Regions from separate parts of the Vreelandella profundi genome, predicted to be linked through region 3. Evidence: predicted binding sites of a transcription regulator. Region 3 holds the regulator's gene; each other region holds the start of a gene.

Region 1 (3,278 bases), 1.6 Mb from region 3:
CTAGAGAAAGGTATGCGCGATGACAAAGAAGCTATTGGATATGCCAAAAACGCGGGGCGCGAAGGAACTTGCTGCGCAAAGCGACCCACAGTGCGAGCAAAACAAACCATTAGCAGCGGCTGATGACCGCCGTGGGGGCGATACCAAACTGGCGCTTAAAGGCGGTCGCAAAGTTGGTTGCGTGGCAATATCCGCAGGCGTGGGCGACTTGTTGGACGCTGTGATCGTTTTCTAATTGGCGATAGGCCTCTTGAAGGCGGCAGCGGCGTAAATGATCAAAGATGGTGCAGCCGTATCGGCCGCGAAACTTTTGGCGCAGGCTGCTCGGGCTCATGGCCATGCTGCGGGCCAGTGCTTTCAGTGAGTACTCGGCCATTGGGTGGTTGCATAGGGTTTCATGCAGCTGAGCAAGACGCTCGTTCTCACGCGCTTTAAGTCCGGGCGTTAGTGACAAACCCAAGGCGGATGGCGTGGGCAGCCCATAGCCAAGTAGCTGTAGTGAAAGGCCATGCCAGAGCAGCGACTGGCGCCAGTCGTCCAGCGGATGTTCGCTTGTAGCCAGTAGCTGTGCAAAGAGTGCCGGTGGCAGCGTCCAGGTATGAAGCTGTGGCTCATGTGCGCTGGGTAGCGCATAGGGAGCAGTGGCTAGAACGGCAATATTCAGCGTGCGCAGCCGTACCTGAGCGGGCTGCTCAACAATCAGCGGTGCCTGCGGGGTAAAGTGCGCGCACAGCCCTTGGCCGGCACTGATAGTGTGCCGCGTCTTGCCCTGGCTGATATCAATACGGCCATCCATGACCACACACACAAACCACGGCACGGACTGGGTTGAGCGCGAGAGATAGCGATGACGTACTTCAAGATCCGACAGCGTGAGGTGCAGCGCAGGAGGCAGCGCCAAATCGCTGACGCTGCCCTGCGCAAGCGGGCAGTCAGGCGCCTCCCCTGGGTGTAAGTAGTCGATGCCGAATTTATGCCCCAGCTGGCTAAGCGTGGCCGGGGTTAATGAGGTGAGCGTTGGCATCGGTGCTTACAATGAGGGAGCGTTGCATGAAGTATCCAGAGAACGGATCGTTAGTGGCGGTGATCGTAATCATTGGCAGCCTAAAACGCAATGATAAATGTTCTCATTTTTAGAATTGAAGGATGCTGCCAGCCTCTGCTGCTGTTGAGCTGAGCGGCGGCCATCAGACCGCCACTCAACGGATGACTTATCGTCGTCTCACGCCTCGCCAGCGGCAGGTTTTTTCGCGGCCGCCGCATCTTGTGGAGAATGGTCTGACGCTTGTACAGACACCGCGGGTGACGGCGCTGCGGCCTGCTGCGTTTCTATCACGGCTTCCAAGTTTGCCACCTGGCGCTCCAGCGCCTCGACGCGCGTTCGCGTGCGCTGCACGACATCCATCAAAATATCGAAATCTTCCCGTGAGACAAGCTCAAGGCGATCAAACGCGCTGCGAACCACTTGCTGTACGCCTTTTTGAATATCTTCTGGCGCTTGGGATGCGTTCTGTAAGCGGTCGCCAATCTGCTGTGCCAGTCGGCTAATACGGTCTTGAGGCGCCATGGCTCTCTCCTAATGGGTCACACATAAAAGGTACTTGCTTACCGGTAAGGATACGCAACAGTGGGCAAATTCGCATGTGCCGCGTGTGTTTACTGTCCTGTGCGTGTTTTGCATCCAAATAGAGCAGGCAACGTTTGCTTACGCTCTTTTTTGGTGCGTCAGGCCTGTTGAGGTAATGGTTTTACGCAAAATGAGTCATTTAAAATCATTGTTTATTGCGTTAATTATCTGATTACTAATAAAAAAAAGCCAGCTGGCACAGTATGCGCATTAACGGTTCAGGTGCTTATTCTGGCGGCTGCGCCGCTACTAATCTAGCAGGACTTATCCAGCAGGGGAGATCCGGGATGAAACTCATCACCGCTATCATCAAGCCATTCAAGCTCGACGACGTTCGTGAAGCACTCGCCGATAACGGCGTGCAGGGCATTACCGTTACCGAAGTAAAAGGCTTTGGTCGTCAGAAAGGTCATACCGAACTGTATCGCGGTGCCGAGTATGTGGTCGATTTTCTACCCAAAGTGAAAGTGGAAGTGGCCGTAGACGATGATCGCTTAGAGGGCGTACTGGATGCCATCTGTAACGCTGCAAACAGCGGCAAAATTGGCGACGGCAAGGTCTTTGTGACGCCGCTGGAAGACGTGATCCGTATTCGTACCGGTGAACGGGGTGCAGACGCCGTTTAGGTAGCACTCACAGGGATACTTTTTTAGTTCAACGGGGAACTAACAATGAATGAATTGGCTGATCTTAGCTACGCACTCGATACCTTTTACTTCTTAATTTGCGGCGTGCTCGTCATGTGGATGGCCGCTGGTTTCTCCATGCTTGAAGCTGGCATGGTGCGCTCGAAAAACACCGCAGAAATTCTAACCAAAAACATCGCGCTGTTTGCTATTGCCTGCACCATGTATCTGCTGGTTGGCTACTTCATCATGTACTCAAGCTCTGCCGGTGGCTTCCTGCCAAATCTGGGCTTCTTGATTGGTGCCGAAAACAGCGTTGATGCCGTCACCGCGGGCGGCGACGATGCACCCTATTACTCGATGCGAGCAGACTTCTTCTTCCAGGTTGTGTTTGTCGCAACCGCCATGTCGATTGTGTCTGGTGCGGTGGCTGAGCGCATGAAACTGTGGGCATTCCTGGCCTTTGCGGTTGTCATGACCGCGGTGATCTATCCAGTATCTGGCTACTGGACATGGGGCGGTGGTTGGTTAGCTGAAGCGGGCTACTCTGACTATGCCGGTTCGGGCATTGTGCACATGGCAGGGGCCGCCGCTGCGCTTGCCGGTGTATTGGTGCTAGGACCACGAAAAGGTAAATACGGTAAAGATGGTTCGATTCATGCGATTCCCGGTGCCAACATGCCGCTGGCGGCGCTAGGCACACTGATTCTATGGATGGGCTGGTTTGGCTTTAACGGTGGCTCAGAGCTAAAAATGTCGGATATCGGTTCCGCTAACAACGTGGCACAGGTGTTCGTGAACACGAATGCGGCCGCTGCGGGTGGCGTCATTGCCGCGCTTATTCTGGCTAAACTGTGGTTCCGTAAAGCGGACCTCACCATGGCGTTGAACGGTGCATTGGCCGGCCTTGTGGCGATTACTGCTGATCCGCTTTCTCCTTCTGCTTTGAGCGCGGCGATGATTGGCGCGATAGGCGGGATCATCGTTGTCGCTGCCATCGTGACACTGGACAAGCTGAAGCTGGA
Region 2 (3,278 bases), 1.8 Mb from region 3:
TAAACAATCGCTCCCAGCGCTGAGCCTGTGAACCAACCGTAGTCATAAAACCAGTTCATGGTGCCTGTGACTAGCGACATTAACGTGAGCAGCACCGGCACGCCAAAAGCAATAAAGCCTGCGATATTTACCGCTGGATAGGCATGGTTATCCATATAAAGACTGGGTATATCCAGACGCTGCTTTTTAATCAGGAAATAATCCACTGCCATAATCCCGGCAATGGGCCCCAACAGACTGGAATAGCCAAGCAGCCAGTTCGAATACATCTGCTCAAGGGAAACACCTTGAGAGATCATTCCTGCTTTTTGCAAAAGATCGTAGCCCATCAGCAGCACGCCCACCGCGCCGGTCATCAATACGCCGCGGGTTTGATTAATAAATTTGGGCGCAATGTTCTGGAAATCATTGGTGGGCGAAACAATATTCGAGGCGGTATTGGTAGAAATGGTAGCGATAATGATCAGCAGCATCGCCATCACTACCCAGAAGGGGCTGTCGATATAGCCAATTAAGCGCACCGGATCGGCAACGGTTTGGCCCACTAATGTCTCAGAAGCGGCGGTCAACACCACCCCGAGTGCCGCAAAGAAGAACATCGTCAGCGGCAGGCCGATGACTTGACCAACAATTTGGTCTTTTTGGCTTTTCGCAAAGCGGCTGAAATCGGGGATATTAAGCGATAGCGTGGCCCAAAAGCCGACCATGGCGGTCAAACCCGCGAAAAAATAGCCGTAAACCGACGCCCCTTCAGGGCGCGATGGCGGCTGCGCGAGAAGCTCGGTCATCGACATATTCGGCCATGCCCACATCATTAGCCCGATACCCACCGCAAGCAGCAGTGGAGCGGCCAATGTTTCCAGCCATTTGATCGATTCAGCCCCGCGAATAACTACGTAAAGGTTCATCGCACCAAAGACAAAAAAGCCAATAACCTCACCGATACCACCCAGTGCTGCCCAAGCAGGCACCAGCTCTGAAAGCAGCAGGTGAATCGCCAGGCCGCCAAACATCGTTTGAATACCAAACCAGCCACAGCCCACCAACGCCCGCACCAGACAGGGCACGTTAGAGCCTAAAATGCCGAAGGAGGAACGCAACACCACGGGGAAAGGAATACCAAACTTGGTACCCGGAAAGGCGTTCAACGTCAGCGGAATCAGTACGATGATATTCGCCAAGAGAATAGCGAATAACGCCTCGCCCACGCTTAAGCCAAAGTAGGCGGTTAATACGCCGCCCAGTGTGTAGGTGGGCACGCAGATCGACATGCCGACCCACAGGGCGGCGATATTCCATTTGCTCCAGGTGCGCTCGCTGGCCTGGGTCGGTGCAATATCGTCATTAAAGCGCGAGCTGTTGCGTACATCGCTCCCTACCTCAAGCTCAATCAGACCATCTCGATCAATCATCTGAGAGGTTGTTTCTGGCATTTTTGTATCTCCTCAGCACTGCGTTGTCCAACCTAGGCGATGCCTGAACACCAGCGACAGCGGCTAACGTCAGGCAAACCTTACTTCCCACGGTCAGTGAAACGTCCTAGACGAGATTCAAAGCAATAAGCGTGCCTAGCTAAGCGAGCATGCCAGTTAACTCATTGATTAAAAAGCTGCCTTGGTGGACAACAATATTATTATTAGCTTTTTATCTTTGACGATGTTGTTCCTCTAACAAACGTCGACTAGACAAAGCTAGATCAAAAAAAATATTTGCACCAACTTTAAACATCACGGCGTTTAAAATAAGACTTAAAAAATACATAAACAATTGATTTAAAACAGTTAATAAAAAACTCCAAAACGGTGCGCACGCTCACCAAAAGAGCGAATCCTTCCATTTAAAGAAATAAAGTCAAACAAACTCAAAGAGTTAACCCTAATTTAAAAAACAATGAATGATGGCTTGCTAAAACCACCAAGCCAGCGATACTTTTAATAAAAGCTGTCTTGATTGTCAGCTTTATTAGATAACGCTTAAGACCTAAACAAACGCTTTACACCAACAATCAGAGGGAGCGTCTAATGCAGAAGATGAAAATCGGCTTAATTCAAATGGGCTTGAAAACCAGCACCGAGCTTTCGCCCGAGGCCATTCGCGATGCGATGAACGAAGCCCATCTACCGATGATTCAGCAAGCCGCCGACCAGGGCGTGCAGGTGCTGTGCTTTCAGGAAGTCTTTAATCAGCCGTACTTTTGCCCTAGCCAAGACGGCAAATGGTACGCCGCCGCCGAGCGCGTTCCCGAAGGCCCTACCTGCCAGATGATGCAAAAACTGGCCGCCGAGCATCGCATGGTGATTATTGTTCCGATCTATGAAGAAACCGAGACCGGCGTTTACTACAACACCGCCGCCGTGTTCGATGCCGATGGCAGCTACCTGGGCAAATATCACAAAACGCATATTCCTCAAGTCGCCGGCTTTTGGGAGAAGTTCTTCTTCAAACCAGGGCAATCCAACTGGCCGGTGTTTGATACCGCCTACGGCAAAATTGGCGTGTATATCTGCTACGACCGTCACTTCCCCGAAGGCTGGCGGGCGCTGGCGCTCAACGGCGCTGAAGTAATTTTCAACCCTTCCGCCACCGTGGCAGGGCTTTCTCAATACCTGTGGGAGCTAGAGCAGCCGGCCTCCGCGGCTGCCAACGGCTGCTTTATTGCCGCCATCAACCGCGTCGGCACGGAAGCGCCGTGGAACATCGGCGATTTCTACGGTTCCAGCTACATCGTCAATCCTCGCGGCAAAATCGAAGCCCAGGCTAGCGAGAGCGAAGACGAGCTGCTAGTGCACGAGATTGATTTAGATATGGTGCGAGAGGCCCGTAACAACTGGCAGTTTTTTCGCGATCGCCGCCCCGAGACCTACACCCGCCTCACCGACGGCGAGTAGCCCTACTTAATAAATTCTTACAAGGAGTGAACAATGAGCTTATTAATCAAGGGCGGCACGGTGGTCACCCACGCCGATACTTACCGGGCCGACGTGCTGTGTGTAGACGGCAAGATTCATGCGATTGGTACTGATTTAGACGTCCCTGAAGGCTGCGAGATTGTTGACGCCAGCGACCAGCTGGTGATGCCCGGTGGCATTGACCCCCATACCCATATGCAGATGCCGTTTATGGGCGCGGTGGCCAGCGAGGATTTTTACACCGGCACCGCCGCTGCCATGGCAGGCGGCACCACCACGATTATCGACTTTGTCATCCCCAGCCCCGGCCAATCGCTGCTGGAAGCCTTCGAAACCTGGCAAGGCTGGGCAGAAAAAGCCGCCACTGAC
Region 3 (3,278 bases):
AAGCTGAACTGACCCAGCAGGACGACACATTTACCGGCGGGCGGCTTGAATATTTCATTGACCGTGAAGTGATTCAAGCGCGTTCAGACGTTGACGGTAGCGAGCCCCAGCGTATCCGCATGACTATTCAGCCGGAACAATAGAGAGTCAATCGATGGCAACTGCTGACAATGCGCCGATAAAAACACTATATGCCCACCACTTGGCGAAAAGTTACAAACGCCGCCGAGTGGTTAAAGATATTAACTTGGAAATCTCCCAAGGCAGCGTCGTCGGCTTACTCGGCCCTAACGGCGCGGGCAAAACCACGTCGTTTTATATGATTGTCGGGCTGGTCAAATCTGACGCCGGCAAAGTGGGCATTGACGACTTAGATTTAACCCGCGCCCCGATGCATGAACGCGCAGCGGCAGGCATTGGCTACCTGCCCCAGGAAGCGTCTATTTTTCGCAAATTATCGGTTGCCGATAATATTATGGCGATATTAGAAACGCGCAAAGAACTCGACCGCCCAGGCCGCGAAGAGCGCCTGGAAGCCTTGCTTGAAGACTTCCACATCACCCATATTCGCGACAATCTAGGCATGAGCCTCTCAGGCGGGGAGCGCCGCCGTGTAGAAATTGCCCGCTCGCTAGCAACTGAACCCGCCTTCATCTTGCTAGATGAGCCCTTTGCCGGGGTTGACCCCATTTCAGTGGGCGAGATTAAAACCATCATTCGCGCGCTAAAACAGCGCCATATTGGCGTTCTGATTACCGATCATAACGTCCGTGAAACGCTGGACATTTGTGATATCGCTTACATTGTCGGCGATGGCCATATCATCGCCAGCGGCCCCCCGGCGTCGATCCTCACTAACCAGCAAGTCAGGGATGTTTATCTGGGCGCAGATTTTCGTCTGTAGGCTTATTTTTGCCCATAAATCCCGCTTTATAACGCTTTAACTACCAATGGCATGCTTATTGCACTTGCACCCAGCCCCCACTCGCACTAGGGTAAAGCATTCCGATTAACGAGTGGTTCTCAAATGGTCATGAAAGCTTCTCTTCAACTGCGCATTGGGACACAGCTGACCATGACACCTCAGCTGCAGCAGGCCATCGCCCTGCTGCAGCTATCGACTCTGGACCTTCGCCAGGAAATTCAGCAGGCCCTAGATGCCAACCCTATGCTGGAACAGGAAGATGAGTTCGGTGAAGAGGCCGTGAGCGAGCCTAAAGAGGAGGAGTGGTCAGAGAGCATCCCCACCGAGCTTTCCGTTGATAGCGACTGGTCGGACACCTATCAAGACCTTGGCGGCACGGGCAGCAGCAGTGAGGGCCCTGATTTTGAGCGCCAGGCTGCCGAACAGAGCCTTCACGGCCACCTATTGTGGCAACTCGCCATGACCGATTTTAGCGCGCGTGAGCAGCTGGTTTCCGAGAGTCTCATCGACGCCCTAGACGCCAACGGCTACTTGACCCAGCCGCTTAATGATATTCGTGAAGGGCTACGCGCCCAGGGTATTGATGGCCTTAGCCAGCGCGAAGTGGAAACAACATTACTCAAGCTGCAGCAGTTCGAGCCCACCGGTATTTTTGCCCGCGACCTGCGTGAATGCTTGATGCTGCAGCTCGCTGCCCTGCCAGATGATACGCCGCTGCTGGTGCCTGCCCGCAGGCTAGTGCGCCAGTTTCTTGAAGCGCTCAGCAAAGATGACATGCGCTTACTCAAGCGCCGCTTAGGGCTCGATGACGAGCAGCTAGCCAATGTTATCCAGCTAATTCGCAGCCTAGATCCACGCCCAGGCAGCGCTTACGGCGTGACCAACGACAGCTATATCACGCCCGATTTAGTAGTGCGTCATGATAATGAGGGCTGGCATTTAGAACTCAATCAGGACGCCCTGCCTCGGCTGAGAATTCAACCTGACTACGCCAGTTTGATAAAGCGTGCGGATAAAAGTCAGGATAATCAGTTTTTGAAAGAACACCTGCAGGAAGCGCGCTGGTTAATTAAGAGCCTTTCGAGTCGTAACGACACGCTGCTGCGAGTGGGCCGTGAAATCATTACCCGTCAAATCGGCTTTCTCGAACACGGCGAAGAATCCATGAAACCGCTGATTTTGGCCGATATAGCCTCAGCCGTTGAGATGCATGAATCAACGATTTCACGGGTGACAACGCAGAAATATATTCATACGCCGCGCGGCGTGTTTGAACTGAAATACTTTTTCTCTAGCCAGGTGAGCGGCCAGGATGGCGACAGCCACTCCAGCACCGCGATACGCGCCCGCCTGAAGAAACTGATTCACGAAGAAGCCCCCGGCAAGCCGCTTTCGGATAGCCGCTTAGTGACGTTATTAGAAGAAGGCGGCATTCAGGTTGCGCGCCGCACGGTAGCCAAATACCGTGAAGCCATGGGCATTCCCTCTTCCAGTGAGCGGCGCCGTTTACGCTAGGAGCTGCCAGGTTTCAGCGAAACTCTCGACAAGGGCTTTGCAACGGAGCAAAAAGGGTTACAATCAAAAGGGCTACATATCTAAGTACTAAGTACAGTCCCTAAGTACCGTTCCTAAGTACAGCCCGATAGATAAGGAGTACGTCAATGCAAGTAAATATCACTGGTCATCACGTAGAACTGACTGACGCCTTGCGTGACTATGTTAATGAAAAGCTTGAGCGTGTTGAGCGTCATTACGACAATATAACCACGGTGCAGGTCACCCTATCGGTGGAGAAAGAACGCCAGCAGGCAGCCTGCACACTGCATGCAGCAGGTGCTGATTTACATGCAGAAGCCCTAGACAGTGATATGTACGCCGCTATCGATGCGCTGGCGGACAAAATTGATCGTCAACTCGTTAAACATAAGGAAAAAGCACAAGCCCGCGCCCAAGGCGCTGGTGTGCGTTAATTCAATGACGTTGGAAACCATACTCCCCCCAGAACGCGTTCTCTTCGACGTACCTGGGGGCAGCAAAAAAAGGGTGCTGGAATTTTTCAGCACCTTTATCGCCCAAAATACGCCCAGCCTCGATAGCCAAGAAGTGTTCAGCCGATTAATCGGCCGAGAGCGCCTAGGTAGTACAGGAATTGGCAACGGCGTGGCTATTCCCCATGCCCGCAGCCCTCACTGTTCTACGCCTATTGCTGGTTTTTTAAAGCTCTCAGAAGCGATTGATTTTGATGCTATTGACGGCGACCCCGTTGATCTAGTGTTTGTACTTCTGGTACCGGAACAAGCGGACGACACACACCTCTCTTTGTTAGGCCAAGTAGCCACCGTCATGAATGATG

What was found. The regulator sigma-54, encoded in region 3, starts transcription at its own class of promoters, with help from an activator protein. The targets are predictions, from matches to a motif close to TGGCACNNNNNTTGCTNT.
Region 1: KUO20_RS15690 (P-II family nitrogen regulator) is a predicted target of sigma-54. The motif match lies at 1,822-1,839, and genes of this name have one in related genera.
Region 2: KUO20_RS14425 (NCS1 family nucleobase:cation symporter-1) is a predicted target of sigma-54. The motif match lies at 1,553-1,570, and genes of this name have one in related genera.

The regions. Positions count from the first base shown of each region.
Region 1 is NZ_CP077941.1:3,427,155-3,430,432, reverse strand. Features, by position in the region: gene KUO20_RS15700 (helix-turn-helix transcriptional regulator) at 110-1,024, opposite strand; gene KUO20_RS15695 (accessory factor UbiK family protein) at 1,223-1,567, opposite strand; gene KUO20_RS15690 (P-II family nitrogen regulator) at 1,915-2,253, shown strand; gene KUO20_RS15685 (ammonium transporter) at 2,299-3,278, shown strand, end outside.
Region 2 is NZ_CP077941.1:3,157,060-3,160,337, forward strand. Features, by position in the region: gene KUO20_RS14425 (NCS1 family nucleobase:cation symporter-1) at 1-1,433, opposite strand, end outside; gene KUO20_RS14430 (nitrilase-related carbon-nitrogen hydrolase) at 2,022-2,888, shown strand; gene hydA (dihydropyrimidinase) at 2,922-3,278, shown strand, end outside.
Region 3 is NZ_CP077941.1:1,338,351-1,341,628, reverse strand. Features, by position in the region: gene lptA (lipopolysaccharide transport periplasmic protein LptA) at 1-143, shown strand, start outside; gene lptB (LPS export ABC transporter ATP-binding protein) at 155-904, shown strand; gene KUO20_RS06145 (RNA polymerase factor sigma-54) at 1,028-2,440, shown strand; gene hpf (ribosome hibernation-promoting factor, HPF/YfiA family) at 2,587-2,895, shown strand; gene KUO20_RS06135 (PTS sugar transporter subunit IIA) at 2,900-3,278, shown strand, end outside.